4 regions of the Streptomyces sp. NPDC012935 genome follow, and region 3 is predicted to be linked to each of the others. Evidence: riboswitches for the same ligand, from Rfam matches in the RefSeq annotation. Region 3 holds a riboswitch; each other region holds the start of a gene.
The links. A riboswitch is a leader RNA that binds a small molecule or an ion and turns the genes downstream of it on or off. The one in region 3 is predicted to bind cobalamin.
Positions count from the first base shown of each region.

Region 1: it holds a riboswitch for cobalamin, as region 3 does, so the genes downstream of both, ACFY5C_RS30990 (ribonucleoside-diphosphate reductase subunit alpha) here and ACFY5C_RS04485 (ABC transporter substrate-binding protein) in region 3, are expected to answer to the same signal.
Region 2: it holds a riboswitch for cobalamin, as region 3 does, so the genes downstream of both, metE (5-methyltetrahydropteroyltriglutamate--homocysteine S-methyltransferase) here and ACFY5C_RS04485 (ABC transporter substrate-binding protein) in region 3, are expected to answer to the same signal.
Region 4: it holds a riboswitch for cobalamin, as region 3 does, so the genes downstream of both, ACFY5C_RS14445 (cobalamin biosynthesis protein) here and ACFY5C_RS04485 (ABC transporter substrate-binding protein) in region 3, are expected to answer to the same signal.

Region 1 is NZ_JBIBBC010000015.1:204,768-212,627, reverse strand. Features, by position in the region: gene ACFY5C_RS30995 (ribonucleotide-diphosphate reductase subunit beta) at 1-96, opposite strand, end outside; gene ACFY5C_RS30990 (ribonucleoside-diphosphate reductase subunit alpha) at 96-2,483, opposite strand; cobalamin riboswitch at 2,607-2,781, opposite strand; partial or broken gene ACFY5C_RS30985 (hypothetical protein) at 2,800-3,111, opposite strand; gene ACFY5C_RS30980 (ATP-binding protein) at 3,267-6,887, shown strand; gene mctP (monocarboxylate uptake permease MctP) at 6,925-7,860, opposite strand, start outside.
Region 2 is NZ_JBIBBC010000017.1:54,075-61,934, reverse strand. Features, by position in the region: gene ACFY5C_RS32155 (short-chain fatty acyl-CoA regulator family protein) at 1-238, opposite strand, end outside; gene aceA (isocitrate lyase) at 624-1,907, shown strand; gene aceB (malate synthase A) at 2,015-3,607, shown strand; gene ACFY5C_RS32140 (3-hydroxybutyryl-CoA dehydrogenase) at 3,604-4,473, shown strand; cobalamin riboswitch at 4,839-5,034, shown strand; gene metE (5-methyltetrahydropteroyltriglutamate--homocysteine S-methyltransferase) at 5,213-7,531, shown strand; partial or broken gene ACFY5C_RS32130 (ABC transporter ATP-binding protein) at 7,555-7,860, shown strand, end outside.
Region 3 is NZ_JBIBBC010000001.1:1,022,502-1,030,361, reverse strand. Features, by position in the region: gene ACFY5C_RS04505 (response regulator) at 1-325, shown strand, start outside; gene meaB (methylmalonyl Co-A mutase-associated GTPase MeaB) at 274-1,329, opposite strand; gene scpA (methylmalonyl-CoA mutase) at 1,326-3,500, opposite strand; gene ACFY5C_RS04490 (methylmalonyl-CoA mutase family protein) at 3,500-5,302, opposite strand; cobalamin riboswitch at 5,445-5,626, shown strand; gene ACFY5C_RS04485 (ABC transporter substrate-binding protein) at 5,685-6,746, shown strand; gene ACFY5C_RS04480 (FecCD family ABC transporter permease) at 6,743-7,759, shown strand; gene ACFY5C_RS04475 (ABC transporter ATP-binding protein) at 7,756-7,860, shown strand, end outside.
Region 4 is NZ_JBIBBC010000005.1:56,213-64,072, reverse strand. Features, by position in the region: gene cobN (cobaltochelatase subunit CobN) at 1-3,312, opposite strand, end outside; gene ACFY5C_RS14450 (cobyric acid synthase) at 3,309-4,859, opposite strand; gene ACFY5C_RS14445 (cobalamin biosynthesis protein) at 4,856-5,797, opposite strand; cobalamin riboswitch at 5,898-6,040, opposite strand; gene ACFY5C_RS14440 (hypothetical protein) at 6,156-6,377, opposite strand; gene ACFY5C_RS14435 (anion permease) at 6,430-7,662, opposite strand; gene ACFY5C_RS14430 (lysozyme) at 7,827-7,860, opposite strand, start outside.

The DNA.
Region 1 (7,860 bases), on a different contig from region 3:
GGCGTCCCGGTAGCGCTCGTAGAAGTCCGGGTAGCGCATGGGGCGCAGGGTCAGCTCGAAGCCCGGGTCGAGAAGGTTGGTGTTACGGCTGGTCATTACTGGCAGGCCTCGCAGGACTCGGGGTTTTCCAGGGAGCAGGCGACGGCGTCGGGCTCGGCGACCTGCTGGACGGGGATGGTCTTCTCGGGCTGGGCGGCCCGGCCCTGGGCGGCGCGGGCGATGCGGGTCGCCGGGCGCGAGCGCAGGTAGTACGTCGTCTTCAGGCCCGACTTCCAGGCGTACGCGTACATCGAGGAGAGCTTGCCGATGGTCGGCGTCTCCAGGAACAGGTTCAGGGACTGGGCCTGGTCGAGGAACGGGGTCCGCGCCGCCGCCATGTCGATCAGACCGCGCTGCGGGATCTCCCACGCCGTGCGGTACAGCCGCCGCACGTCCTCGGGGATCCAGGCGAACTCCTGCACCGAGCCGTTCGCCTCACGCAGCGCCTCACGGGTGCGGGCGTCCCAGACGCCGAGCTCCTTGAGCTCGTTGACCAGGTAGGAGTTGACCTGGAGGAACTCGCCGGAGAGCGTCTCGCGTTTGAACAGGTTGGAGACCTGCGGCTCGATGCACTCGTAGACACCCGCGATCGACGCGATGGTCGCGGTGGGCGCGATGGCGAGCAGAAGGGAGTTGCGCATGCCGGTGGTGGCGATACGGCTGCGCAGGGCCGACCAGCGCTCCGGCCAGGTCAGCTCGACGTCGTAGTGGTCGGGGTGCAGGACACCGCGGGCGGTACGGGTCTTCTCCCACGCCGGCAGCGGGCCGTTGCGCTCGGCGAGGTCGGCGGAGGCCTCGTAGGCGGCGAGCATGATGCGCTCGGCGATCCGGGCGGACAGGGCCTTCGCCTCGGCGGAGTCGAAGGGCAGGCGCAGCTTGAAGAAGACGTCCTGCAGGCCCATCGCGCCGAGCCCGACCGGCCGCCACTTGGCGTTCGACCGGCCCGCCTGCTCGGTCGGGTAGAAGTTGATGTCGACGACCCGGTCGAGGAACGTGACGGCCGTGCGGACGGTCGCGTCGAGCCGCTCCCAGTCGATGTCGCCGGTCATGGTGTTCACGAAGGCGCCGAGGTTGACCGACCCCAGGTTGCAGACCGCCGTCTCCCCGTCGTCCGTGACCTCCAGGATCTCCGTGCAGAGGTTGGAGGAGTGGACGACATGGCCCGGCAGGGCCGTCTGGTTGGCGGTGCGGTTGGCGGCGTCCTTGAAGGTCATCCAGCCGTTGCCGGTCTGCGCGAGGGTGCGCATCATGCGGCCGTACAGATCACGGGCGGGGATGGTCTTCTTCGCGAGCCCCGCCGCCTCCGCCTTGCGGTACGCCTCGTCGAACTCGTCGCCCCACAGGTCGACGAGATCCGGCACGTCCGACGGCGAGAACAGCGACCACGGCTCGTCGGCGTTGACCCGGCGCATGAACTCGTCCGGGACCCAGTGCGCGAGGTTCAGGTTGTGCGTACGGCGGGCGTCCTCACCGGTGTTGTCGCGCAGCTCCAGGAACTCCTCGATGTCGGAGTGCCAGGTCTCCAGGTACACCGCGGCCGCACCCTTGCGCCGGCCGCCCTGGTTCACCGCGGCGACCGAGGCGTCGAGGGTCTTCAGGAACGGCACGATGCCGTTGGAGTGACCGTTGGTGCCGCGGATCAGCGAACCCCGGGACCGGATACGGGAGTACGAAAGACCGATGCCGCCCGCGTGCTTGGAGAGGCGGGCGACCTGGTGGTAGCGGTCGTAGATGGAGTCCAGCTCGTCCTTGGGGGAGTCGAGGAGGTAGCAGGACGACATCTGGGGATGCCGGGTGCCGGAGTTGAAGAGGGTGGGGGAGGAGGGGAGGTAGTCGAGGCGGCTCATGAGCCCGTAGAGCGCGGCGACTTCGTCCACCGACCGGGCGGTGTCGTCCTCGGCGAGACCGGCGGCGACGCGCAGCATGAAGTGCTGGGGCGTCTCGACGACCTTGCGGGTGATGGGGTGCCGCAGGAGGTACCGGCTGTGCAGGGTGCGCAGGCCGAAGTAGCCGAAGCGGTCGTCGCCGTCCATGTCGACCAGGGCGTCGAGGCGGGCCGCGTGCAGGCGCACGAACTCGGCGGTCCGGTCGGCGATGAGGCCCTCACGGTGCCCGACCGCGACCGACCCGGTGAAGGACGTGACGCCCTGCGAGGCGGCCTCGGCGGCGATGGAGAGGGTCAGCAGCCGGGCGGCGAGCCTCGAGTAGGCGGGGTCCTCGGAGATCAGGCCGGCCGCCGCTTCGGTGGCCAGCTCGCGCAGCTCCGCCTCGTCCGCGAACGCGGACCGGCCGCGCAGCGCGGCGGCGGCGACCCGGCCGGGGTCGGCGTCGGGGAGGTCGGCGGTCAGCTCGGTCAGGGTCCGCAGCAAGGCGGTTCCCGGGGCGTCCTCGTCCGTAGGGACGGTCGGGACGGCTGAGGCCGGATCTGCTGGCGCGATGGTCACGTGGGGGCTCTCCCTCGCTCGGCACGGGGGCCTCGGCGAGGGCAGGGGGCAGCACACGAGCGCACACGGCGTCGCGTCCACCGGCCCATTCCGCGAGGCCCGGACGTCGGGCGCACCGGCCGGGTGGCCGGGCGCGCTGTCGGCAGGTCCTCGGACTGACTCCTGCGCATGCCGGTCCTGGGAACAGACATGCACAAGTACACCGTTGCGGGACAGTTCCGGATTCGCACCGGATTCCCCTGCGGCGACAGCGAGCATGAGCATACATCTTGTGCTCACCCGCCACGCCACCCCCAGATGTTGTGTCGCGCTGGTTTCAGAGCGTCAACTCGTAGGTGAGGAGAGTGATGTAGATCCGGGCGTGCATGGCTCGCTGGGTCGACAGGACGATGCGTACGCAGCCCTCCGTGGCGCGGGCGCGGGCGCGAGCGCGGTCGCTACGGGCGCGCACGTGCGGGCTGCCTCGCCAGGGGGCCGCCGGACGGGACGAAGGTCACCCCGCCCAGCAGTTGGCGGTCCGCGTGACCACCACCTCGGCGGCGGCCGCGCGCTTGGAGTATTTCCTGGTGGTGAACTCGCCGGGCGCGTCGAACTCGCCGGGATCCGTCGGCCGGATCGCGATGTCCATACGCCCGAGTCTGCCGGACCGGTCCCGGGGACGGCCCAGGGTTTTCGCCGAGGGCCGCCGGGTTGCGGGGAGTTCCGGGAGTGCTTCTATGGAGATAGGTGTCGGCGCTCCGCGGTCGCTCCGTTTCGAGAGTCCTCCTCGGAAGGAGACGAACGATGACGAGGGTCGTCCGTCGCCCGCCCGGCAAGAAGCGACCGCGCAACGCGCCGATGGCGACGCTGGCTCCGAGACGGGCGGGCACCTGGGTCAGGCAGGGGTTCGTGGCCCATTGGCACCGGCTGACGATCCGCCTGGAGGCTCGCGGCGGCACCACCCGCCCCAGGAAGTGGCGCCGGTGGTTCACCTACACCAACGTCACCCGGGCCATCTGGACGGTGGCCGCGCTCGCCTTGCTCGCGTGGGTGGTGGAGGGCCTGTACATCCTGATCTCGAGCAACACGACCAGCTTCGAGAAGTGGCGGCAGGGCAATGACGGATTCGAGACCGTCCTGCGCTTCCTCGGCCCGGTGCTCGCCGCGTCGCTCGCCGCCACCCTCTTTCTGTTCTGGTGGTACCGGTGGACCAAGCGGCGCTATCTCGCAAAGGCACGGGACGATCCCCACCGACTGGTGCTCACCGCCGGCCCGGACGCCACCGAGATCGTAGGCAGGGAGGAGATCGCCCAGGTCATCGCCGAACGGCTGCGCGAGCGCGACACGCGCCGTCCCTATCTGCTGGTCGGCGGTGTCGGCGTGGGCAAGACCGCCGTCCTGGTACGGCTCACCGAACTGCTGGCGGAGCAGAACGCCGTACCGGTGCCGATCCGGCTGCGGGACGCGAACGGCGGCACCGACCTGAACTTCGAACGCATGGCCAAGCAGCGCTTCATAGACGAGGCACCCCGGGGCATCCTCGCGCGCACCAAGACCGAGCGGGTCTGGCAGCAACTGCTCGCCGACGACAAACCCGTCGTCATCGCCGATGGACTGGAGGAGGCTCTCCTCGGCGACGGCCTCGAACAGAACCGGGACAACATCATCCGGCGAGCCATCGAGCGCGCCTACGAGGAGAAGCTGCCCCTCGTCATCGCCTCCCGTCCGCACAGCCCGCTGGAGAGCACCCCGGCCGCGATCGTCGAGCTGGAACCGCTCAGCGAGGAGGAGGCGTTGCGGTTCGTCCAGGCACGCGTTCCGGAGACGGACGAACGCCGCGTGGACTGGATCGTGGAGACGGCGGAGGTGACCGAGTCGCCCGTCTACCTCCAGATCGCCCGCGAACTGCACCGCCACGGCGCCCTGGAGCACGACCGGCCGGACAACGACCCGCAGCACATGAACACCCGCAGCCGCGACCGCGGCACGCTGCGGTTGTGGCTGCTGGAGACCTGGGACGAGGCGCTGTGCCAGGGCAGGCTGCGCCGGGACGTCGCGCTGAGCCGGCAGGAACGCCGCGACGCCCTCGAAGTGGTCTCCGCCCTGGCCTGCGTGGGACTGCTCCAGGACAAGCTGGAGGTCGGCCTCGGGGAGCTGCTCGACTCGGACGTCCACCCCGGTCCGATGCGGCGCGCACAGGCCCGCGCCGAGCACCTGTGGACCGGCGGACGCGCCTTCGACCGGTACGGCAGGCGCGGGAACGTCTTCTCCGAGTGGCACCGGCAGCAGATCTGGGACGTGCTGTGCCGGCGGATCGGCCCGGACGAGAGGAGGCGGTTGCGCGGGGGCAACATGGACCAGTGCCGCGCCGCCCTCGCCCGGATCGCGCGCAACGCGGACAAGCTCGGACTGGTGGAGGGCTTCGAGCGCAAGGTCCGTTTCCCGCACAGCATCATCCAGGCCTACTTCGGCTACCGCGTGCTGCGGCAGCTGGGCGAGCGGGGCGCCGGCGAGCTCGTCGAGCAGGTGCTCCAGCCGCCCGGGCCCAGCCGCGAACTGCTCATGGCCCTGGTGCTGTTGTCGCGCCGCCGGGCGGCGGGGGTCAGGGCCCGCCGAGAGGGCGTACGGGCCGAGGTGACGAAGGAGGTCGAGGAGCGGCTCCGCAGGTCACGGGTGCGCGGGCACACGCTGGCCCACCGGCTCTGCAGGGCCGCGGAACGCCGCACGGACGATCCGAAGGCGCTCGATCTCTACGCGGCCGCCGTGGAGATCGAGAGCGTGGAAGACGATCCGCGGCTGATGGGCGACATCCTGAGCGAAGTGCGCAGGACGTGGGCCGGTTTCAAGGGTGACCGGCGCAGCCTCGAAGACGCCAAACTGAGGTTGCTCAGGCAACTCGGAGCCGCCCTGCGGAGCGTCTCCGACCGGATCGACACCACCCCGCTCTACGAACAGCTCGTCCAGATCGGTGTGAAGGAACCCATCTACCCGATACGCCTGGCCGTAGCCCAGGAGTTCGGCACCGGCGGCAACGCGGCGTTCGCCGTGATCCGGGGGCGGATCGGGCTGAACACCGACCCCGTGCAGGAGTACAACGACCGGCTCGGCGAGCTGAAGGCCTGGAAACGCGGTGAGTACGAGCAGTGGGCCGAGCGCATGGCGCGGGCGCGGGCCGCGGGCGTGCCCTCACGGGCCAGGACCGAGCGCATCGGCCGGCTCCAGCAGGACCGGCGCACGCTGAACCAGGAGTACCGCAGGAAACGGGTCGATCTGTTCCGGGAGTTCGTGATGCGCGCCTGGATGATCCCCATGCTGCTGGGCTCCGTCGACGAGGCGCACCGTGACGAGGCCCTCGAACGCCTCACCAGGTGGCTGCGCCATTTGGACCCGAAGGCCACCGGCGGCGCCCCCGACCTGCCGCTCGCGCTGGAGGCCGCGCTGGCACAGGGCTTCAAGTACGCGGCCAACCGCCGGATCCGGCACCCGCGGGCCCACCAGGGCGGTCGCGCCGATCTGATCCGGCAGGCGGAGACCGTGCTCCAGCAGTCCCGGTGCTGGTACGCGCAGGTCATGCTGCTTCAGGCGCTGTGCCTGTGGAAGCTTCCCGACAGTGTCGGCGTCCATGAGCGGGAGGCGCACCCGATGCCGGGGAAGGACGGGCACGACGGCGGGCGCGAGCCGCCCCGGGCGCTGGGCGGGGCGAGCGCCGTACAGACGGTGGAGCGCTGGCTGTCGATGGCCGGCACGGTGAACCGGGCACCCGGGCATGCCGAGGCGAACGGCGCCTCGCCCCGGCGGCCCCTGCATCCGTTCGTCGCCGAGGCGGGGGACCTGGTGGCCCTCGCGCTGGAGACCGGGCAACCCGAGCGGTTCCTCTGGATCGACGAGAACGGGGTGGCCGACAACATCGGCGCGTGCACCGGCAACCCAGAGGCGTACCGCAAGCACAACCTGTGGATCCCGCCCTCGGTCGGTTGGAGCACCCTCGACGCGCGCGCCCAGTGTCTGGTCGCCGACGTGCTGGTGATGCTGAACCTCATCGAACGGGACGGGCATCCGGACGAGGTCGAGGAGCGGATGGTCCGCGCGGAGCAGCCGGGGACGTCGTCACTCCCGCCGTGCATCCGCAGCGATCGCCGCCCGCTGCGACCTGACCTGCGGGCCGGCATGGCGGACCCGCCCACACCGGGTACGACCTGTCCGCCCGACTGCAAGTTCCAGCTCTGCCCCTACCCGCCCCGGGGCTGTGTGCCGCGCGGGGAGATCCGGGAGCCGTTCTGCCGGCAGCAGCAGGCCCTGTTGCCGGGCCGAGTGCGCCGTCACCTTCCCAGGGGCCTGCGCAGGAAGACACCGCACTGGGTCAGCATGCGCGTGCGGGAACTGGACGGCTTCTGGCAGCAAATGGCCGGGCGCACGCGCAGCTAGTGCGGTACGCCCGGCCATCGGGCATGTGACCCGTGCGTCAGTGGCTCGTCCCCGCCGTCGCGGGCGGCAGCTCGACCTGGACGCCCGGGTCCCCGGCGTCCGCCGTGTAGTCCTCCGGCTTCGTCTCGTCGATGCCCTCCGGGGCCTTCGCGGCCTTGAGGACGAAGGTCAGGACCACCGTCACCACCACGTTCAGCACGAACGCCGTGAGGCCGATGTAGCCGATCTCGCCGATGCCCGGGATCTCCTTGGCCGAGCCGCCGAAGTGCTTCTGGGTCGGGGAGGCGACGCCGTACGCGGCGACCGTGCCGTAGATCATGCCGACCGCCCAGCCGGCCAGCAGGGCCCAGCGGTGGAACCAGCGCGTGAACAGGCCGCCGACCAGGGCCGGGAAGGTCTGCAGGATCCAGATGCCGCCCAGGAGCTGGAAGTTGATGGCGACCGTCTTGTCCATCGTCAGGACGAAGACCAGCGCGCCCACCTTCACCAGCAGGGACACGATCTTGGAGACCTTGGTCTCCTGCGCGGGCGTCGCGTCCGGCTTGATGAAGTCCTTGTAGATGTTGCGGGTGAAGAGGTTCGCAGCCGCGATCGACATGATCGCCGCCGGCACCAGCGCGCCGATGCCGATCGCCGCGAAGGCCACACCCGCGAACCAGGACGGGAACATGGTCTCGAAGAGCTGGGGGATGGCCAGCTGGCCGTTCTGCACCTTGATGCCGGCCGCGATCGCCATGAAGCCCAGCAGCGCCAGCAGGCCCAGCATCAGGGAGTACAGCGGCAGGATCGTGGTGTTGCGGCGGATCACCTCACGGCTGCGCGAGGACAGCGTCGCGGTGATCGAGTGCGGGTACATGAACAGCGCGAGCGCCGAGCCCAGCGCCAGCGTGGCGTACGTCCACTGCCCCGCCTCGGCCGGGACCAGCGAACCGCGCGGCGCGCCCGTGGCCGGGTTGGTCTGGCTGTACGCCTC
Region 2 (7,860 bases), on a different contig from region 3:
GCGCCTCGCGCAGGTCGGCCACCAGGCGGGTCGTGTCGCGCTCGGAGAAGAAGTTCGGGTCAAGTCCGAAGGTCTCGGTCAGCCGGAGCAGGACGGGAACGGTGAGCGGGCGGGAGTCGTGCTCCATCTGGTTCAGATAGCTGGGCGAGATGGCGAGGACGCGGGCCAGCTCGGCCTGGCTCATCCGGCGCTCCTCGCGGAGCCTGCGCAGCCGCGCCCCCGCATAGGTCTTGCTCACCGCGTGTGTTCCTCCACGTCAGGACGGGCTTCGACCCGGTCAGCGTATGCGATCCGGCGCTTCCAGCACCCTTCGCAAACTTGGCAAACGGCGGACGGAAGATTCGCAAAGCTTGGCAGGCTTCCATGGTTGATGGCACTCAGTGCCAGTGCCAGAGTGTGAGTGCGGCCCGCCGGACCCGGCAGGCTCCGCCCGGAACCGGGGCTCGATTCATGCCCTGACGTCGGAGATCCCGGCAGGGCGGCAGCCCGTACCGGCAGCATTGCTCACCTTCACCCTTCGAGGTGACGGCGGGCCGCATCCCTGGAAGAGACACGCAGTGCCAGTCGCATGGGGACCAGCACGCGATTGGCAGACGCAACAGACCGAGGAGACGGTGACAGTCATGGCAGAGGCGAGGACGCAGGCGGCCGAGGAGCTCGCACGGCGCTGGGCCACCGACCCGAGGTGGCAGGGCATTGAGCGCACCTACAGCGCCGATGACGTCGTCCGGCTGTCCGGCAGTGTCCGTGAGGAGCAGACCCTGGCCCGGCGCGGGGCCGAGCGGCTGTGGCGCCAACTGCACGAGCAGGACTACATCCACGCCCTGGGCGCGCTGACCGGCGGCCAGGCGGTGCAGCAGGTCAAGGCCGGGCTCCAGGCGATCTACCTGTCCGGTTGGCAGGTCGCCGCCGACGCCAACCAGGCCGGGCACACCTACCCCGACCAGAGCCTGTACCCGGCCAACTCGGTGCCGCAGGTGGTGCGTCGGATCAACAACGCGCTGCTGCGTGCCGACCAGATCGCCACCGCGGAGGGCGCGGGCGACACGACGGACTGGCTGGCGCCGATCGTGGCCGACGCCGAGGCCGGTTTCGGTGGTCCGCTCAACGCCTTCGAGCTGACCAAGGCGATGATCGCGGCGGGTGCGGCGGGCATCCACTACGAGGACCAGCTCGCCTCGGAGAAGAAGTGCGGCCACCTCGGCGGCAAGGTCCTCGTCCCGACCTCGCAGCACATCCGCACCCTCAACGCGGCCCGCCTGGCCGCCGACATCGCCGACGTGCCGACGATCGTCGTCGCCCGCACCGACGCTCTCGCCGCCAACCTCCTCACCAGCGACGTGGATGAGCGCGACGCCGAGTTCGTCACCGGCGAGCGGACGGCGGAGGGCTTCTACCGGGTGCGCGGCGGAATGGCGCCGGTCATCGCCCGCGGTCTGGCCTACGCGCCGTACGCCGACCTGATCTGGGTGGAGACGGGCACCCCGGACCTGGCGCAGGCCCGCGAGTTCGCCGAGGCCATCCACGCCCGGTACCCGGACCAGATGCTGGCGTACAACTGCTCGCCGTCCTTCAACTGGAAGGCCGCGCTGGACGACGACCAGATCGCCAAGTTCCAGCGTGAACTGGGCGCGATGGGCTACAAGTTCCAGTTCATCACGCTGGCCGGCTTCCACTCCCTGAACCACGGCATGTTCGACCTCGCCCGCGGCTACGCCGAGCACGGCATGACCGCCTACGTCGACCTGCAGGAGAAGGAGTTCGCCGCGCAGGCCCACGGCTTCACCGCCGTCAGGCATCAACGTGAGGTCGGTACGGGGTACTTCGACCTGGTGTCGACGGCCGTCAATCCGGCGTCGTCCACGACCGCGCTGGCCGGGTCCACGGAGGAAGAGCAGTTCCACTAGGCCGCCGGACCGGGCGCCCCGCGCCGCGAGGCTCCCGGTGGCCGAGCGGAGGGAACGGGCGACCGTCCCTGTCCGCCCCCTCCGCTCCCATCCCTCAGGAGAACCCGATGTCCACCACCGCACTGACCCACCATGTCCGTGTCCTCGCCGGCCCGGGCCACCGTCACGACGAGATCCTCACGCCGGCCGCCCTCGACTTCGTGGGCCGGCTCGCCGCGGAGTTCGGCCCACGCCGCCAGGAAGTCATGAAGGAGCGCCGCAGGCTGGCGCTGCGGCTGGCATCGGGCTCACCGCTCGGCTTCCCCATGGTCACCTCCGCCGTCCGCGCCGACCCGACCTGGCGCGTCGCGCCGCCCGCCCCCGGCCTCACCGACCGCCGCGTCGAGATCACCGGCCCGCCGGACCGCCGGATGGCGGTCAACGCGCTCAACTCCGGCGCCAGGATCTGGATGGCGGACTTCGAGGACGCCACCGCTCCCCTCTGGGACAACGTCGTCGGCGGCCAGCTCAACCTGCTCGACGCGGTCGAGCGCCGGATCGGCTTCACCACGGCGGAGGGCAAGGAGTACCGCCTCGGAGACCGGCTCGCCACCATCATGGTCCGCCCGCGCGGCTGGCATCTCGACGAGGAGCACCTGGAGTTCGACGGACGGCCCGTGCCTGCCGCCCTGGTCGACTTCGGCCTGTACTTCTTCCACTGCGCCCAGCGCCAGATCGACGCCGGGTACGGCCCGTACTTCTACCTGCCGAAGCTGGAGAACCGGCACGAGGCGCGCCTGTGGAACGACGTCTTCGTCCTCGCCCAGGAACTGCTCGGCATTGCGCACGGCACGATCCGTGCCACGGTCCTCATCGAGACGATCACCGCCGCGTTCGAGATGGAGGAGATCCTCTACGAACTTCGCGAGCACAGCGCGGGGCTCAACGCGGGCCGCTGGGACTACCTGTTCAGCCTGATCAAGACGTTCGGCCACCGCACCGACTTCCTCCTGCCCGACCGGGCGAAGGTGACGATGACCGCCCCCTTCATGCGGGCGTACACCGAACTCCTCGTCCGCACCTGCCACAAGCGCGGCGCCCACGCCATCGGCGGCATGGCCGCCCACGTGCCCGGCAAGGACCCGGCCGCGAACGAGGCCGCGCTCGCCAAGGTCCGGCTCGACAAGGAGCGGGAGGCCGAGGACGGCTTCGACGGCTCCTGGGTGGCCCACCCCGGGCTCGTCCCCGTCTGCCGCGAGGTCTTCGACGGTGTCCTCGACGAACGGCCCCACCAGATCGACCGTACCCGCGACGACGTCGACGTGAGCGCGGCGGACCTGCTGTCGGTGCGCAGGATCAGCGGGCCGCCGACCGAGGAGGGCGTGCGCACCAACATCGCCGTCGCGCTGCGCTATTTCGCCGCCTGGCTGCGCGGGCAGGGCGCGGTCGCGCTGTACGGCCTGATGGAGGACGCGGCCACCGCCGAGATCGCCCGCGTGCAGATCTGGCAGTGGCTCCGGCACCGGGTGATCGACCGGGAGACGGTGCTGCGGCTGCTCGACGACGAGGTCGTCGCGCTCGGCCGCGAGTACCCGTGGGCGCCCGTCGACGAGATCCGCGCCCTGTTCGAACGGACCGCCCTGGCGGGCGAGTTGCCGCTGTTCTTCACCCCGGACGCGTACACGCGGCACCTCGTGAAGCGGACGGAGGCCGGGGCGTGAGCGGGGGCATCCAGCGCGTCGGCGTGGTCGGCGGCGGGCAGATGGGGGCCGGGATCGCCGAGGTGTGCGCACGGGCCGGCCTCGACACCGTGGTCTGCGAAGTGGACGAGGTCGCGGCCCGCGCCGCACGGGACCGGATGGCGGCGTCACTCGACCGCGCGGTGCGCCGCGGCAGGCTGGAGGAGGCCGCAGCGCGAGACGCGCTCGACCGCACGGCCTTCAGCGGCAGCCTGGACGATCTCGCCGACCGGCAGCTCGTCGTCGAGGCCGTCATCGAGAACCCGGCCGCCAAGACCGAGGTCTTCGCCGCGCTCGACAAGATCGTCGAGGATCCGGAGGCGGTGCTGGCGACCAACACCTCCTCACTCCCCGTCATGCGGCTGGGCATGGCGACCGGCCGGGCGGACCGGGTGGTGGGCCTGCACTTCTTCAACCCGGTGCCGGTGCTGCCGCTGGTGGAGATCGTGACCTCGCTGCACACGGCGCCTCAGACGCTTGCCGCAGTACGGGAATTCGCCACCAGGACGCTGGGCAGGACGGTGATCCACTCCCAGGACCGGGCCGGCTTCGTCGTCAACGCCCTGCTCATCCCGTACCTGCTGTCGGCGGTCCGGATGGCCGAGTCCGGCTTCGCCACAGCCGCCGACATCGACACGGGCATGGAGCTGGGCTGCGCCCACCCCATGGGCCCGCTCAGGCTCGCGGACCTGATCGGCCTCGACACCGTCGCCTCGATCGCCGGGTCGCTCTACGACGAGTTCAGGGAGCCCCTCTACGCCCCTCCCCCGCTGCTCCAGCGGATGGTGGAGGCGGGATTGCTCGGCCGCAAGACCGGCCGCGGGTTCCACATCTACGACCAGGACTGAGGGCCTGGTACGACGCGGGCTGAGGGGTCCGCGTCGCCGCCGGGAGTGAGGGTTCCCGCGCGGCTGACACAGGGGAAGGGCGGGAGGCGCTGTCAGGCGCTTCCCGCTCTGTGGCGCTCCCGCCCTCGCAACGCGCCGGGCACTCAGAGCCTGCCGAGTGGCCCGTCCTGGTCGCGGCGACCGCCTGCGGCTCCCCGGGGAAGGTCATCTCGGGTGCGCCCGTGCGCGGATGGAGGGCGACCTCGGCTCCACTCCGTACACCTCGGCCAGCAGCCGGGGCGTCGTCGCGGGTGTCCCATTTCACCATCCGGATGACGGATGCCGCGCTGCCCTGCGAGGTGCCACCCCGTAGGCTGGCCGGTGCAGCTGGTTCGCCCCGCCCGCCAGGTGGGATGCGTCGCAAGAGGGAACCCGGTGAGAATCCGGGACTGCCCCGCAGCGGTGAGTGGGAACGACCGCCGTCATCCGCACTGGGCCCGACGAAGAGGGCCTGGGAAGCGACGGCCAGTAGGTGTCCTCCGGTCAGGAGGACGTGCCCGCGAGTCCGAAGACCTGCCAACTGCCCGCGCGCGGACGACCCGTGCGCGGACATCCCGGTGACCTCGAGGGCGGGTCGGCGTACATACCAGGCGGACGACCGTGCCCAGCCGCGCACGCTCCGACCGTCCGGTTCGTCACCCCTTCGCGCTCTCGTCCCGTCGCCGGGATCTCAGGGATTCATCTCGCGAAGGAGATCTCCGTGACCACGAAGTCCGCAGCCGCGGCAGCACGGGCCACCGTGTACGGCTACCCCCGCCAGGGCGCGAACCGGGAACTGAAGAAGGCGGTCGAGGGCTACTGGAAGGGCCGTGTCACCGCTGGCGCCCTGCGCACCACGGCCGCCGACGTGCGCGCCGCCAACTGGCGGCAGCTGGCCGACGCCGGCATCCACGAGGTGCCCACCGGTGATTTCTCGTACTACGACCACGTCCTGGACACCACCGTCATGGTCGGCGCGATCCCCGAGCGCCACCGGCACTCCGTCACGGCCGGCACCCTCGACGGCTACTTCGCCATGGCGCGCGGCACGCAGGACGTGGCGCCGCTGGAGATGACGAAGTGGTTCGACACGAACTACCACTACCTGGTGCCGGAGCTGGGCCCTGACACCGTCTTCACGGCCGACTCGACCAAGCAGGTCGCCGAGCTGAAGGAGGCCCTCGCGCTCGGTCTCACCGCCCGCCCAGTCCTGGTCGGCCCGGTCACGTATCTGCTGCTCGCCAAGCCCGCCCCCGGGGTCGCCGCGGACTTCGAGCCGCTCACGCTCCTGGACCGCCTGCTGCCGGTGTACGCCGAGGTCCTCGCCGACCTGCGCGCGGCCGGCGCCGAGTGGGTGCAGCTGGACGAGCCCGCCCTTGTCCAGGACCGCACCCCGGCCGAGCTGAATGCCGCCGAGCGGGCCTACCGCGACCTCGGTGCCCTCACCGACCGCCCGAAGCTGCTGGTCGCCTCGTACTTCGACCGGGTCGGCGACGCCCTGCCGGTATTGGCGAAGGCCCCGGTCGAAGGGCTGGCGCTGGACTTCACCGGGTCCGCCGCAGCGAACCTGGACGCACTCGCCGCGGTCGGCGGGCTGCCCGGCAAGCGGTTGGTCGCCGGTGTGGTCAACGGCCGCAACATCTGGGTCAACGACCTGGAGAAGTCCCTGTCCACCCTGGGCACCCTGCTCGGGCTGGCCGACCGGGTCGACGTGGCCGCCTCCTGCTCCCTGCTCCATGTGCCCCTGGACACGGGCCTGGAGCGGGACATCGAGCCGCAGGTCCTGCGCTGGCTGGCATTCGCGAAACAGAAGACCGCCGAGATCGTCACGCTCGCCAAGGGCCTCGCCCAGGGCACGCACGCCGTCGCCGCCGAACTCGCCGCCAACCGGGCCGACCTGGCGTCCCGCGCCGGCTCGCCGATCACCCGTGACCCGGCCGTCCGCGCCCGCGCCGCCGCCGTCACCGAGGCCGACGCCCGCCGCTCCCAGCCGTACTCCGAACGCGCCGCCGCCCAGCGCGCCCACCTCGGCATGCCCCTGCTGCCGACGACCACCATCGGCTCCTTCCCGCAGACCGGCGAACTGCGCGCCGCACGCGCCGACCTGCGCGGCGGGCGCATCGGCGCCGCAGGGTACGAGGAGCGCATCAAGGCCGAGATCCAGGAGGTCATCTCCTTCCAGGAGAAGACCGGGATCGACGTCCTGGTGCACGGCGAGGCCGAACGCAACGACATGGTCCAGTACTTCGCCGAGCAGCTCACCGGCTACCTCGCCACCCAGCACGGCTGGGTGCAGTCCTACGGCACGCGGTACGTCCGTCCGCCGATCCTGGCCGGCGACATCTCCCGCCCCGAACCGATGACGGTGCGCTGGACGCAGTACGCCCAGTCCCTCACCGACCGCCCCGTCAAGGGCATGCTCACCGGCCCGGTCACCATGCTCGCCTGGTCCTTCGTCCGCGACGATCAGCCTCTCGGTGACACCGCCCGCCAGGTCGCCCTCGCCCTGCGCGACGAGGTGGGCGACCTGGAGGCAGCCGGGACTTCGGTCATCCAGGTCGACGAACCCGCTCTGCGCGAGACCCTGCCGCTGCGCTGCGCCGACCGTCCGGCCTACCTGGCCTGGGCGACGGAGGCGTTCAGGCTCAGCACGAGCGGTGTGCGTCCGGACACCCAGATCCACACCCACATGTGCTACGCCGAGTTCGGCGACATCGTCCAGGCCATCGACGACCTGGACGCCGACGTCATCAGCCTGGAGGCCGCCCGCTCACACATGCAGGTCGCCCGCGAACTCGCCGCCCACGGCTACCCGCGCGAGGCCGGCCCCGGCGTGTACGACATCCACTCCCCACGCGTCCCCAGCGCCCAGGAGGCGGCGTCCCTGCTGCGCACCGGCCTCAAGGCCATCCCCGCCGAACGCCTCTGGGTCAACCCCGACTGCGGCCTGAAGACCCGCGGCTGGCCCGAGACCCGCGCCTCACTGGAGAACCTGGTCACCGCCGCCCGCACGGTCCGTGCGGAACTCTCCGCGTCCTGAGACCGGCAGCGATCGGGAGTGATCTGCCGGGGAGGGCGCGTCGGCGCTCCCTCCCCGGCCCTGAGGCCGGCGTCACGCTCACCGGCGGTGCGCACCACCTGGTGGAGGACGTCTCCCTCATCGCCCGCCCGGGCGAGGTGATCCGCCTCGTGGGCCTCAACGGCAGCGGCGAGTCCAGCCTGTTGCGCGCCGTCTACCGCGACCTGCGCCCCGCCGGCGGCGAGGTCCGTGTCGACGGCACCGACGCCAGGTCACTGCCCGTGCGGCAGGTGGCCCGCACGGTGGCCGCTGTGGTGCAGGAGCCCGCGGGCTCGGCTCCTGCACCACCG
Region 3 (7,860 bases):
GGTGGTGGCGGGCGGGGAGGCACTGCTGTCGCCGTCCGTGACCCGCGCCCTGATCGGTGAGTTCGTCTCGCGTCCTCCCGACCGGGCCACGGCGCCCGGCCTGGAGTGCCTGACCCGCCGCGAGCGTGAAGTGACGGCGTTGGCGGCGCGTGGGCTCACCAACGAGGAGATCGCCGCGCACATGGTGATCAGTCCGTTCACGGCGAAGACCCACATCAGCAGGGCGATGACGAAGCTCGGGGCGCGGGACCGGGCCCAACTCGTCGTGTTCGCCTACGAGTCGGGGCTGGTGACTCCGCGGGGTTCCGACGCCTCGGCCTGCTGAGCCGCCGGGCCCGCCGGGCGGTCCGCCGGTGCGGCCTCGAACGCCGCGAGGATCCGCTCGGCGGCCAGCGTTGCCGTCAACTCGCCGTTTCTGACCTGCTGCTCCAGCGTCGGCGCGAGCGCCCGGACCGCCGGGTCGGCGTGCAGGCGGCCGAGGAGTTCGTCGCGGACCATGGTCCACGTCCAGTCGACCTGCTGGTCACGGCGCTTGGCGGCGAGGCGGCCCGTGGAGTCGAGCAGGGTACGGTGCTGTTCGAGGCGGTCCCACACGCCGTCCAGGCCTATCGACTCGCGTCCGCTGCAGTGCAGGACGGGCGGTGTCCAGGCGGCGTCCTTGCCGTGCATCAGCCTGAGGGCGCCCGCCAGTTCGCGCGCGGCGGCCCGGGCGTCGCGCTCGTGCGGGCCGTCCGCCTTGTTGACGGCGAGCACGTCGGCCAGTTCCAGGACGCCCTTCTTGATGCCCTGCAGCTGGTCGCCCGTGCGGGCCAGCGTGAGCAGCAGGAAGGAGTCGACCATGTTCGCGACCGCGGTCTCGGACTGGCCGACCCCGACCGTCTCGACCAGCACCACGTCGTAGCCCGCGGCCTCCATCACCACGATCGACTCACGGGTGGCCTTGGCGACGCCGCCCAGCGTGCCCGCCGTGGGGGAGGGGCGGATGAAGGCGGCAGGGTCGACCGACAGACGCTCCATCCTCGTCTTGTCGCCCAGGATCGACCCGCCCGTGCGACTGGACGACGGGTCGACGGCCAGCACCGCGACCCGGTGGCCGAGCGCGGTGAGCATCGTGCCGAACGCGTCGATGAACGTCGACTTCCCGACCCCCGGCACCCCGCTGACCCCGATCCGCCGGGCCCGCCCGCTGTGCGGCAGCAGCTCGGTCAGCAACTGCTGGGCCAGCACCCGGTGCTGGGGGCGGGTGGACTCGACGAGCGTGATGGCGCGCGCGACGATCGCCCGCTTCCCGTCGAGGACACCCTTCACATACGTGTCGAGATCGATCACAGCTCGTGCCCGAGGTCGGCCGCCAGCCGCCGCACCAGGTCGTAGGCCGCGTCCGGAATCACCGTCCCGGGCGGGAAGACGGCCGCCGCGCCCATCTCCAGCAGCGTCGCGACGTCCTGCGGCGGGATCACCCCGCCGACCACGATCATGATGTCCTCGCGGCCCTCCTCCGCCAGCGCCTCCTTGAGCGCCGGTACGAGGGTGAGGTGACCGGCGGCCAGGGACGACACCCCGACGATGTGCACGTCCGCCTCGACGGCCTGGCGGGCCACCTCGGCCGGGGTCTGGAACAGCGGGCCGACGTCGACGTCGAAGCCGAGGTCGGCGAAGGCGGTGGCGATCACCTTCTGGCCGCGGTCGTGGCCGTCCTGGCCCATCTTGGCGACCAGGATGCGCGGGCGGCGGCCCTCGGCCTCCTCGAAGTCGGACACGAGGGTGCGGGTGCGGTCCACGGACGGCGACTCCCCGGCTTCGTTGCGGTACACGCCGGTGATGGTACGGATCTGGCTCGCGTGCCGGCCGTACACCTTCTCCAGCGCGTCCGAGATCTCCCCGACGGTGGCCTTCGCGCGGGCCGCGTTCACCGCCAGCTCCAACAGGTTGCCCTCGCCGCCGGCGGCCCGGGTGAGCGCGTCCAGGGCGCCCTGGCAGGCCGTCTCGTCCCGCTCAGCCCGCAGCCGCCGCAGCTTCTCGATCTGCTGGGCGCGCACGGAGGAGTTGTCGACCTTGAGCACGTCGATCTGCTCGTCGCTGTCGACGCGGTACTTGTTGACACCGATGACCGGCTGGCGCCCGGAGTCGATACGGGCCTGCGTACGCGCCGCGGCCTCCTCGATGCGCAGCTTCGGGATGCCGGCGTCGATCGCCTTGGCCATGCCGCCCGCCTGCTCGACCTCCTGGATGTGCTGCCAGGCACGACGGGCGAGGTCGTACGTCAGCTTCTCCACATAGGCACTGCCGCCCCACGGATCGATGACCCGGGTCGTGCCCGACTCCTGCTGGATCATCAGCTGCGTGTTGCGCGCGATGCGGGCCGAGAAGTCGGTCGGCAGCGCCAGCGCCTCGTCGAGGGCGTTGGTGTGCAGCGACTGCGTGTGGCCCTGCGTCGCGGCCATCGCCTCGACACATGTGCGCGTGACGTTGTTGAACACGTCCTGCGCGGTCAGCGACCAGCCCGAGGTCTGCGAATGGGTGCGCAGGGACAGCGACTTGGAGTTCTGCGGGTCGAACTGCTTCACCAGCTTCGCCCACAGCAGCCGCGCCGCACGCAGCTTGGCGACCTCCATGAAGAAGTTCATGCCGATCGCCCAGAAGAACGACAGCCGGGGCGCGAACGCGTCCACGTCCAGGCCGGCCTCACGGCCCGCGCGGATGTACTCGACGCCGTCCGCGAGCGTGTACGCCAGCTCCAGGTCGGCCGTGGCACCGGCCTCCTGGATGTGGTAGCCGGAGATGGAGATGGAGTTGTAGCGCGGCATCCGCTGCGAGGTGAAGGCGAAGATGTCGGAGATGATCCGCATCGACGGCTTCGGCGGATAGATGTAGGTGTTGCGGACCATGAACTCCTTGAGGATGTCGTTCTGAATGGTCCCGGCCAGCTTCTCGGGCGGTACGCCCTGCTCCTCGGCTGCGACGATGTACAGCGCCAGCACCGGCAGCACGGCGCCGTTCATCGTCATCGACACGGTCATCCTGTCGAGCGGGATGCCGTCGAAGAGCTGCCGCATGTCGTAGATCGAGTCGATCGCCACGCCCGCCATGCCGACGTCACCCGTCACGCGCGGGTGGTCGCTGTCGTAGCCGCGGTGGGTCGGCAGGTCGAAGGCGACCGACAGGCCCTTCTGACCGGCGGCGAGGTTGCGTCGGTAGAACGCGTTGGACTCCTCGGCGGTGGAGAAGCCCGCGTACTGGCGGATCGTCCAGGGCTGGTTGACGTACATCGTCGGGTACGGGCCGCGCAGATACGGCGCCATGCCCGGGTAGGTGCCCAGGAAGTCCAGCCCCTCCAGGTCACGGCCGGTGTACAGCGGCTTGACCGCGATCCCTTCCGGGGTCTCCCACAGGGGTTCGTCCCCGCCTGTGGCCTGCTTGACGGCCGTGCGCCACTCGTCGGCGCCGCCCGCGGCGGCCGGGGTCCCCAGCTCGATCCCGGAGAAGTCGGGGATTCCCATCAGGACACTCCCATGCGGTCGAGGGCGGCGGACAGCACGGCGACCGCGTCGCAGCCCGCGAAGACGTAACTGTCGACATCGGTGTACTGCCCGGGGCGGCCCGCGAGGAACACGTGCGCGGCGCCCGCCGACCTGAACTCGGCGGCCACCGTCTCGGCCCGCTCCTCGTAGAGGGCGTCACTGGAGCACAGGCACACCTCCGTGGCACCGCTCTCCTCGAAGGTGCCCTCGGTGACCGGCTCGACGCCGCCCGCCTGGAAGAGGTTCGAGGCGAAGGTGAGGCGCGCGGTGTGGGCGGCGGCCGGGCCGAGCGCGGCCAGGAAGATCCGCGGCCGGGAGCCGGTGGCGGCCAGGTGGGCGTCGGAGCGGGCGCGCAGGGCCTCGTACGCCTCGTCGCGGCGGACCCGCGGGAGGCCCCCCGACCTGGGCTCGGGCGCGGGCGCACGCTCCACGGGCGGCTCGGTGAGGTTCGGGAACTCGCTGACGCCGGTGATCGGTTCGCGCCGCTTGGCGAGCTTGCCGGTACGCGCCTGCCACGTCTCGGCCAGGTCCTGGCCCAGCTGCCCGGAGCGCAACGCGGCCGCCTGGCCGCCCGCCTGCTCGATCCGCTGGAAGAACGCCCAGCCCGCCCGGGCCAGTTCGTCGGTGAGGGTCTCCACGTACCAGGAGCCGCCCGCCGGGTCGATCACCCGGGCGAGGTGCGACTCCTCGATGAGGATGGTCGAGGTGTTGCGGGCGATGCGGCGCGCGAACGCGTCCGGCAGGCCGAGCGCGTGGTCGAAGGGCAGCACGGTCACCGCGTCGGCGCCGCCGACCCCGGCGGCCAGCGTGGCGACCGTCGTGCGCAGCATGTTCACCCAGGGGTCCCGGCGCGTCATCATCACCGGCGAGGTGACGGCATGCTGCACCTGCGCGCTGGGCGCCCCGCAGACCTCGGTCACCCGCGCCCACAGCCGACGCGCGGCCCGCAGCTTGGCGATCGTCAGGAACTGGTCGGCGGTGGCCGCGTAGCGGAACTCCAGCTGGGCGCATGCCGCTTCCGCCGTCAGCCCCGCCTCGGTGAGCTCACGCAGATACGCGACGCCGGTCGCAAGCGAGGAGCCCAGCTCCTGCGCGGCCGAGCCGCCGGCCTCGTGGTACGGCAGCGCGTCCACGGTCAGCGCCCGTAGCCCCGGGTACTCCCCGGCGCACAGCCGCGCCAGCGAGGCGACCGGCGCGAACTGCGAGGACGTGCCCGTACGGGCTTCATGGCCGAGCGGATCGGCGCCGAGATTGCCGCGCGCGGCCTCCTTGGCGACGCCCCGCTCCTCGTACTGCCGCAGCAGCTCCCGCGCGGCGGGCTCCACGTCGGCTCCGGCGTCGAGGACGACAGGGGCCAGGTCGAGGTAGACGCCCTCCAGAGCCCGGCCGAGCGACGACACCGGGAGGCCGCCCTCGCCGAGGACCAGCCAGAGCGAGGTGACGCCGTTCTCCAGATCCGCGAGCACCAGGCCGTCCGTGAGGGCCGTGTGCCGCTGCCGCAGGTCCCAGCCGCCGGCCGTGTTGCCCTCGGCGCGACCGCCACGGACGAACGGGGCGAATCCGGGCAGACCGGGATCGGGTGCGGCTTCGCGCGAGGTGTACAGGGGGCGGGTGCGCAGCCCGTCCTCCAACGCAGTGGACAGGGCGTCTTCCGCCGCCGGGCCCGAGACGTCCTTGCCCGACTTGCGCAGCACGCCTTCCACCAGGCGTTGCCATTGCTCATGGGTTGCGTCAGGGAACTCGGCGGCCAGCGAGAGCCCGTCGTCAGGCAGGACCGTCATGCTCGGATGCTAGGTCAGATCATCAAAGGAGCAGCAGAGGGCACGGCTGTGACCTTGCCCTCTTCCAAGTTGTGACGTGGGTCTCCGCGCCCTGCCGGGCCCCCGGGATGCCCGCTCGAACGCCCCCGCCGCAAGCTGGGCTTGATAGCCTCCGAGGGCCAGTCGAGCCACACCCGAGGCCAGGGAATCCGGTGCGAATCCGGAACTGACGCGCAGCGGTGAGGGGGACCGGCGGGGCACAGACGCACGCCACTGGGAGACCGGGAAGGCGCCCCGTCGGGACGAACCCGAGTCCGAAGACCTGCTGGCACTCCACGCCCGCGCGTGGAGGACGTCCGTAGGCCAGGCTCCGCGTACGAGCCCCGACAACCGAGGCACGCCTGTGTACCGTTTTGCCCTCCGTCCCGCCGCCCTGCTGCTGGCGCCCGCCCTCCTGCTCACCGCGTGCGGCGGCTCGGGAAGCGGCAGTACCGACGACACCGGGAAGTCCGCCGCCGCGGGCTACCCGCTCACCCTCGACAACTGCGGCCACCAGGTCACCCTGAAGTCGCCCCCGAAGCGGGCCGTCTCCCTCAACCAGGGCACCACGGAGATCCTGCTCTCCCTCGGCCTCGCCGACCGGGTGGCCGGCACGGCGACCTGGACCGACCCGGTCATGAAGGGACTGCAGAAGGCGAACGCCTCCGTGCCGCGGCTCGCGGACAACGCGCCCTCCTTCGAGAAGGTCCTGGACGCCGAGCCCGACTTCGTGACCTCCTCCTTCGTCTCCACCCTCGGCAAGGGCGGTGTCGCCACCCGCGAGCAGTTCGAGAAGCTGGGCGTGCCCACCTACGTCTCGCCCTCCGACTGCTCGGCGGGCAAGGACAACGGCAGCGGCGGCGACGGCTCGCGTTCCACCCCGCTCACCCTCGACACCGTGTACGGCGAGATACGCGATCTGGCCCGTGCGTTCGGCGCCGCCGAGCGCGGCGAGAAGCTGGTCGCCGAGCTGAAGGAGCGGGTGCACAAGTCCACCGCAGGGCCCGCCGCCTCCGATGTCACCCTGATGTACTGGTTCGCCAACTCCCAGTCGCCCTACCTCGCCGGCTGCTGCGGCGCGCCGGGTGCCATCACCCGCGCCGTCGGCGCCCGGAACGTCTTCTCCGACACCCACGACGAGTGGCCCCAGATCGGCTGGGAGACCGTCGCCGACCGAGACCCCGACGTCATCGTGATCGGCGACCTCACACGCAAGCAGCAGACCGCGGAGAGCGCCGAGGCCAAGATCCGCTTCCTGGAGACCGACCCCGCCACCCGCAACCTGACCGCCGTGAAGAAGAAGCGGTACGTCCTGCTCAGCGGTCAGGCGATGAACCCGTCCATCCGCACGGTCGAAGGGATCGAGAAGGTCGCCGCGGGCCTGCGCGACTTCGGGCTCGCCGGGCCCGCGGGACTCGCCAAGTGAGCGTCCGTACGCCGCTGCTGACCCTCGGCGGCCTGGCGGCGCTGCTCGCGTCGGTCGCCGTCGCCGTGACGATCGGGCCGGCCGACATCTCCACGGCGGACGTGTGGGCGTCCGTGGCCGCCCATCTGGGCCTCGGCGAGGGCACGTTGGCGCCGCTGCGCGACGGCATCGTCTGGAACCTGCGCATGCCGCGCACGCTGCTCGCCGCGGTGTGCGGGGCCGGACTCGCCGTGTGCGGGGCGGTCATGCAGTCGCTGTTGCGCAATCCGCTGGCCGATCCGTTCGTCCTCGGGGTGTCCTCCGGCGCGTCCACGGGAGCGGTCGCAGTGGTCGTGCTCGGGGTCGGCGGGGGAGTGGTGTCGCTGTCGGCGGGAGCCTTCCTCGGCGCGCTGGCCTCCTTCGCCATGGTGCTGCTGCTCAGTCACGTCCTCGGCGGCAGCACGGACCGGGTCGTGCTGTCCGGGGTCGCGGCCATGCAGCTGTTCTCCGCGCTGACCTCGTTCATCGTGCTGACCTCCGCCGACGCCGACACCACCCGTGCCGTGCTGTTCTGGCTGCTGGGCTCGCTCACCGGCGCCGACTGGGGACAGGTGCTGCTGTGCACCGCCGTACTGGCCGTCGTCCTCGCCGTCTGCCTTGGGCACGCCCGCACCCTGGACGCCTTCGCCTTCGGGGACGACGCCGCCGCCGGGCTCGGCGTCCGCGTCGCCCGCACCCGGCTGGTCCTGCTCTGCGCGACCGCGCTGCTCACCGCCGCCCTGGTCAGCTGCGCCGGCGCGATCGGCTTCGTCGGCCTGGTCCTGCCGCACGCCACCCGCGCCCTCACCGGCTCCGGTCACGCCCGCCTGCTGCCGGTCACGGCACTGACCGGAGCCGTCTTCCTGGTGTGGGTGGACACCGCCGCCCGCACCGTCCTCGACCCCCAGGAGGTCCCCGTGGGCGTCGTCACGTCCCTCATCGGCGTACCTGCCTTCGTCGCCGTGCTCTACCGGGGACGGAGGACGGCGGCATGACCAGCCTGCGCACGGACCGTGTCGTACGGCGCCTCGCCGACAAGGTCGTCGTCGACGGCGTCACCCTCACCCTGAGTCCCGGCGAGACCGTCGGCCTGCTC
Region 4 (7,860 bases), on a different contig from region 3:
GAACACGCGGTGCGTCTCCTCGCCCAGCGTCCGCGTCTTCACCTGGTCGGGCACGGCACTGTCGCCCACGTACGCCTCGGGGTTCGCGCCCGTCAGGTGCCGCACCATGGCGACCATGCCGCCGTGGTACTGGAAGTAGTCGTCGGCGTCGACGAGGTCGTGCTCGCGGGTGTCGACGTTCTTCGCGGCGACGGCGATCCGCTTGAACGCGGTCTCCATGTCGCCGCGCGCCGCCCGCCCGTCGAGCCCGCGCCCGTAGGCGTAGCCGCCCCAGACGGCGTACACCTCGGCGAGGTCGGCGTCGGAGCGCCAGTTGCGGGCGTCGATCAGCGGCAGCAGGCCGGCCCCGTAGGCGCCCGGCTTCGAGCCGAAGATACGGGCCGTCGCGCGCCGCCGGTCGCCGTGCTCGGCGGTGTCCTCGTCGGCGTGTGCGCGCACGTAGTTCCGGTCGGCGGGCTCGTCCAGCTCGGCGACCTTGCGGACCGCGTCGTCGATCAGCCCCACCACGTGCGGGAACGCGTCCCGGAAGAAGCCGGAGATACGCACCGTGACGTCGATGCGCGGCCGTCCGAGCTCCTCCAGGCCGATGACCTCGAAGCCGGTCACCCGGCGCGAGGCGTCGTCCCAGACCGGACGGCAGCCCAGCAGAGCGAGGATCTCGGCGATGTCGTCGCCCTGGGTGCGCATCGCGGACGTGCCCCAGACGGTCAGGCCGACCGACTTCGGGTACGCGCCGGTGTCCTGGAGGTACCGCGCGACCAGCGAGTCGGCGAGCGACTGCCCGACCTCCCAGCTCAGCCTGGACGGAATGGCCTTGGGGTCGACGGAGTAGAAGTTCCGTCCCGTCGGCAGCACGTTGACCAGCCCGCGCGTCGGCGAACCGGACGGACCCGCCGGGACGTAACCGCCGTCGAGCGCCTTGAGGATGTGGCCGATCTCGTCCGTCGTACGGGCCAGACGCGGCACGACCTCGTTGCAGGCGAACTCCAACACGGCGACGGCGTCGGGCAGTTCGGTGCCGAGGACGTCACGGATCAGCGTACGGCTCTCAGCGACCGCCCAGCCGCGCTCCTCCATCCCCTCAGCGATCCGCCGGCACAGCTGCTCCAGCAGGTCGATCGCGTCGGCAGCCGTACGCGAGGGGCCGTCGACCAGATCCGACAGCTCCACCGGCACCTTCAACGGCGCGCCCGGCTCGCTCAGCAGCTCCTTCTCGTCGAGCCCGAAGTGTGCGGCCAGCGAGGCCCGCAGGCCCGGCAGGGCATTGGCCTGCCCGCCCCAGACCTGCGAGGCGCGCAGCACGGCCAGCACGAGGTTGACCCGCGCTTCATCGACCGGGCCGCCGCCGAGGATGTGCAGCCCGTCGCGGATCTGCACGTCCTTGATCTCGCACAGATAGCCGTCGATGTGCATGACGAACTCGTCGAAGTCGTCGTCGTCCGGCTGGTCGTCGACGTGCAGGTCGTGATGCAGCTCGGCCGCCTTGACCAGCGTCCAGATCTGCGCGCGGACCACCGGGGCCTTCGTCGGGTCCAGGTCGGAGACGAGCGCGTACTCGTCGAGCAGCTGCTCCAGCTTGGCCAGGTCGCCGTAGGTGTCCGCGCGGGCCATCGGCGGCACGAGGTGGTCGACGACGGTGGCGTGCCCGCGCCGCTTGGCCTGGGTGCCCTCACCGGGGTCGTTGACGATGAACGGGTAGATCAGCGGCAGGTCCCCGAGGACCGCGTCCGGGGCGCACCCGCCGCTGAGCCCGAGCCCCTTGCCCGGCAGCCACTCCATCGTGCCGTGCTTGCCCATGTGCACGATCGCGTCGGCGCCGAAGCTGTTGTCCAGCCACCTGTACGCCGCCATGTAGTGGTGCGACGGCGGCATGTCGGGGTCGTGGTAGATCGCGATCGGGTTTTCGCCGAAGCCGCGCGGCGGCTGGATCATCACGACGACGTTCCCGAACTGCAGTGACGCGAGGACGATGTCGTCCCCGTCGACGTACAGCGACCCCGGCGGCTCGCCCCACGCCTGAAGCATGCCGTCCCTGAGCTCCGGGTCGAGCTTGTCGAACCACGCCTGGTAGTCGGCCAGCGGCACGCGCGCGGGCGCGGCGGCCAGCTGCTCCTCGGTGAGCCACTCGACGTCGTGGCCACCGGCGTTGATGAGCCGGTGGATCAGCTCGTCGCCGTTGTCCGGGTACTCGGTGAGGCCGTACCCGGCGTCCCTGAGCGCGTCCAGCACCCGCACCGCCGAGGCGGGCGTGTCGAGACCGACCGCGTTGCCGACACGCGAGTGCTTGGTCGGGTAGGCGGTGAAGACGAGCGCGAGCTTCTTGTCGCCGTTCGCCTTGTGCTTCAACTGGGCGTGCCGCACGGCGATCCCGGCGACGCGCCCGGCCCGCTCCGGGTCGGCGACATACACGGGCACGTCGTCCGGGCCCTGCTCCTTGAAGGAGAACGGCACGGTGACGAGCCGCCCGTCGAACTCCGGGATCGCGACCTGCATCGCCGCGTCCATGGGCGAGAGGGCGGCGTCGGACTCGTCCCACGCGGCCCGCGAAGAGGTGAGGCAAAGACCTTGCAGCACCGGCACGTTCAGCTCGGCGAGCCGGCCGATGTCCCACGCCTCCTCGTCGCCGCCCGCCGACGCCTGCGAGGCGTGCGTGCCGCCGGCCGCGAGGACGGTGGCGACCAGGGCGTCGGCCTTGCCGAGGATCTCGTACAGCTCCGCGTCCGCCCCGCGCAGCGAACCGCAGTACACGGGGAGGGCGTTGGCGCCCCGCGCCTCGATCGCGTCGCACAGGGTGTCCACGAAGGCGGTGTTGCCGCTCAGCTCATGGGCCCGGTAGAAGAGCACGCCGACGGTCGGACGGCCGGCGGCGAAGGCACGCTCGCCATGGACGCCGTACTCCGGCATCTTCTGCGGCTCGACGAACCCCTCGCCCGTCAGCAGCACGGTGTCGGAGAGGAACCGCGCGAGTTCGGTCAGGTTGGCCGGCCCGCCCTCGACGAGATACCTCAGCGCCTCGGCGACGACACCGGCCGGCACGGACGACTCGGCCATCAGCTCCGCGTCCGGGACGGCCTCGCCGCCGAGCAGCACGGTCGGGATGCCTGAGGCCTTCAGCGCGGCGAGCCCGTCCTCCCAGGCCCGCTTGCCGCCCAGCAGGCGAACGACGGCGATGTCCGCGCCCTCGACGAGCGCGGGCAGCTCCTCGGCGACGTCCACGCGGGTCGGATTGCCGATCCGGTACGAGGCACCGGCAGCGGCCCTTGCCGCCAACAGGTCCGTGTCGGCGGTCGACAACAACAACACAGTGCTCATGCGGGCGCTCCCGGTGGAATGAAGGGCAGTCCTTGCGGCGCGCCCGACTCGATGAGCCGCCAGAGCGCGTCCGTGTCAGCGTGCTGTTCGATCAGGTCGCCGAGCCGGTCGAGCTGCTCCTCGCGCAGCGCGGCGAACGACGTGTCGGGGGCCGGCACGAAGCGGCGGCCCGCGGCGGCGGCCACCTCGCGCAGGAAGGCCCGCCGGAAACCGTCCGACTCCAGCGAGCCGTGCCAGTGCGTGCCCCAGGTCTGGCCGACCCGGCAGCCGTCGAGGAAGGCTTCCCCGCCATGGATCTCGGCGACCCCGTGGTGGATCTCGTACCCCGCGACGTGCTCGCCGAGGGCTTCTCCCACCGGCCGGGTCAGGGTCTTCTCGCGGGCGAACCGCACCCGCACGGGCAACGCACCGAGCCCCTCGACATGACCCTGCCGGCTCTCGACCTCGTCCTCGATGTGCTCGCCGAGGACCTGGAAGCCGCCGCAGATGCCGAGGACGGGCCGTCCTTCGGCGACCCTGCGCTTCAGGGCCTGTGCGAGCCCCCGCTCCCGCAGCCACTCCAGCGCGCGAACCGTCCCCCGGGTCCCCGGAAGGATGACGAGATCCGCGTCCGCCAGCTCCTCCGGCCGGTCCACGAACCGCACCACGACACCGGGTTCGGCGGCCAGGGCGTCGATGTCGGTGAAGTTGGACATCAGCGGGACGGCACAGACGGCGACCCGCAGCACGTCCTCGCCGACGGGCGGGGCGACGTTCGACTCCCGCACGGTCCCGCGCAGGGACACCCGCAGTCCGTCCTCCTCGTCGATGCCGAGGCCGTGCTGGAAGGGGAGGACGCCGTAGGTGTGCCGTCCGGTGAGGCCCAGCAGCATGTCGAGCCCCGGCTCCAGGAGGCTGACGTCCCCGCGGAACTTGTTCACCAGGAACCCGGCGACGAGCGCCTGGTCCTCGGGCGAGAGCAGGGCGATCGTCCCGAAGAAGGAGGCGAACACGCCCCCGCGGTCGATGTCACCCACCACCAGCACGGGCAGCCCGGCATTGCGGGCGATACCCATGTTGACGATGTCGGTCCGCCGCAGATTGATCTCGGCCGGCGAGCCGGCCCCCTCACAGATCACCGCGTCATACGTGCCCCGCAACTCGGCGAGACAGTCGAGCACGGTCCCGAGCAGCTGCTCCTGCCGCCCGCCGTGCAGCCTCTTCCCGGGGGACGACTCCCCAGACCCCCCGAAGAAGCCGCGTGCGCTCAGCTCACCCACCGGCTTGCCCAGCAGCACGACCTGACTGCTCTGCTCCCCACCGGGCTTGAGCAGCACGGGATTCATCAGCGCGGTCGGCTCGACCCGGCAGGCCTGTGCCTGCATGGCCTGGGCCCGTCCGATCTCGGCGCCCTCACGCGTGACGAACGAGTTGAGGGACATGTTCTGCGCCTTGAACGGCGCGACCTTCACTCCCTGCCGCACCAGCCATCGGCAGATCCCGGCGGTGACGACGCTCTTGCCGGCGTCGGATGTGGTGCCGGCGACAAGGAGACCACCGCCCGTCATGAGGTACGTCCCTTCGCGATGCGGCGCGCGACGGCACAGACGCCGAGCGCCAGCCAGCCGACGCGCTTCGACAGCCGTACGGCCCGTTCGATGTCCTGCGTGCCCACGGCCCGCCCGTCCCCGTTCAGCACGGGCCGATGCTCGACGCGTCCGCCGTACGACAGCGTCCCGCCCAGCCGCACCCCGAGCGCCCCCGCGAACGAGGCCTCCACGGGCCCGGCGTTGGGGCTCGGATGCTTGGCGGCGTCGGCGCGCCACGCTCGTACCGCCCCACGGGGGTCACCCCCGGCGACGGCGGCGAGTACGGCGGTCAGCCGGGATCCCGGCCACCCCGCCAGGTCGTCGAGCCTGGCCGAAGCCCAGCCGTACCGCCGGTACTTGGGCGACTTGTGCCCCACCATGGCGTCGAGTGTGTTCACGGCCCGGAACCCGACCAGCCCGGGAACGCCTGCCACGGCGCCCCACACCAGGGCCCCCACCACCGCGTCGGAGGTGTTCTCGGCGACGGACTCCACGACGGCCCGCGCGATCCCGTCCGCGTCCAGCGCCTGCGGATCCCGCCCGCACAGATGCGGCAGCCGGGCACGTGCGCCCTCGATGTCCCCCGCTTCGAGCGCCTGCCCGATGACCCGGGCCTCCCGGGCGAGCGAAGTCCCCCCGACGACCGCCCAGGTGGCGGCGCCGGTCAGCGCGACGGCGGTGGCGGGGGACGTACGTACGAGACGAGCTGCGGTGGCGCCGAGGGCCACGGCGCCACCGGCGCACACGGCGGTGTGCACCGCACCCCATGCGCGGTGGTCACGCCACAACACCCGTTCCACGGCGGCGGCGGTCCGCCCGAACACGGCGACCGGGTGTCCCCGGCGAGGATCGCCGAGCAGCAGATCACCGAGAAGTCCGGCGGCGGCGCCGTACGCGAAGACGCGATCGGCACGCATCGGGGTCAGCCGAGCGTCGAGTCAGACGAGGGTCCGGTTCTGCATGTCGATCGGCAGGCGAGCATCGCGTTATGTCCTCACTCAGGGTGTCCACGCCCTGGTTCGACGAGACCGGCGGTGAGAGTTCCTGGCTCCCGGGGGTGTCTACCCCGGTGACAGTGGCGGGACCGCGCCGGATTCACACCGGCTTCCTCTCCTGCCGCCGCACATGGCTCCGGCAGTCCACCACGGGGTTGGAACGGCCGTCAACTTGCCGTTGACCTGCGAAGGGAGAGTGTGCGAAGGCCCACACAGCAGTGAGGTGCGGGACGGTGATCCGTCCCGCACCTCGGGTGTTTCAGGTGATGCGCGTCGTGCGTCAGGCCACGATCAGATAGATGCCGTACGCCACTGCCGCCGCGCATGCCGCGAAGCACGCGTACGCACCCGTGACCGCGAGAGAGGCCGAGTCGCCCTGGGCCGCGGCCCGTTCGCGCCGGGACAGGCCTGCGATGCCGAGGGTGAACAGGCCCACCAGGGCCACGGTGACCACGAGGCTGACGCCGAAGACGGAGCCGAGTGCCGCCCAGTCGATCTTCATGCTTCTGCTTTCCTGAGTGTGTGAGGGGGAGTGACTGGAGTGACCGGGTGCGTCAGACCGTGGCCTTCGAAGGCTCCGGCTCCGAGGACTGGGCCGGGATGGTGGCCGTGAGTTCCTCGGTCGCCATGCCCGCGGGCGGCGGGGTCACGGCGGCCATGGCCGTGGTCACCACGCCGGCCGGCTCGTCGGACTCGTTGACGTTGGTGTGGTCGATGACCTCACGGCGGGAGATCTTCCAGATCGCGGCGCTGGAGGCGACCAGGAACACCGCGACGACGGCGGTGCCCCAGGCGCCGAAGCCCGTCACGTACTCGGCGATCGCGCCGACCAGCGCGGCGGCCGGGAGGGTCAGGCCCCAGGCGACGAACATGCGGGTCGCCGTCGACCAGCGGACCACACCGCCCTTGCGGCCGAGGCCCGCGCCCATCACCGCGCCGGAGACGGAGTGCGTGGTGGACAGGGAGAAGCCGAGGTGGGAGGAGGCCAGGATGACGGTGGCCGCGCTGGTCTGGGCGGCGAAGCCCTGCTGCGGCTGAAGGTCGGTCAGGCCCTTGCCCATGGTGCGGATGATGCGCCAGCCGCCGAGGTAGGTGCCGAGCGCGATGGCCAGGCCCGCGGAGAGGATGACCCACATGGGCGGGTCGGAGTCGGGGGCGAGGGTGCCGCCGGCGACCAGGGCGAGGGTGATGATGCCCATGGTCTTCTGCGCGTCGTTGGTGCCGTGGGCCAGGGAGACCAGGCCGGCCGAGGCGATCTGGCCGGCGCGGTAGCCCTTCTTGGCGGACTCGCCGTCGGCCTTCTTGCCGAGCGAGTAGGTCAGGCGGGTGGCCAGCAGCGCCGCGATGCCCGCGACCAGCGGGGCGGCGATCGCCGGGATCAGCACCTTGGTGACGAGCGCGTCGCCGTGGACCGCGCCGACGCCGGCCGAGGCGATGGTGGCGCCGATCAGACCGCCCATCAGCGCGTGCGAGGAGCTGGAGGGCAGGCCCACCAGCCAGGTCAGCAGGTTCCAGAGGATCGCGCCGACCAGCGCGGCGAAGATGACCTCGGGACGGATGCCGGTCTCGTCGACGAGACCTTTGGAGATCGTGTTGGCGACCTCCACGGAGAGGAAGGCGCCGACAAGGTTCAGCGCGGCGGACATGGCCACCGCGACCTTGGGCTTGAGCGCACCGGTCGAGATGGTGGTGGCCATCGCGTTGGCGGTGTCGTGGAAACCGTTCGTGAAATCGAACGCGAGTGCGGTTACCACCACAATCGCGAGGATCAGCGAGAAGTTTTCCATTTACCCAGGCAATCGTTCGAGGTCATTGGCCGGACGAACGTAAGTAACCTGAGTGAACGGAAGATGAACTGGGGTGAGCCGCACGGTGTCCGCGGGAGGGGGTTAATCGTCCGGTGGGCGAGGCCCCCGTCCCTCGGCCGTCGCGCGGCCCAGGCGCCGCAAGGTCAGTAGCCTCGGGCGAACTTCCTCAGCTGGGTC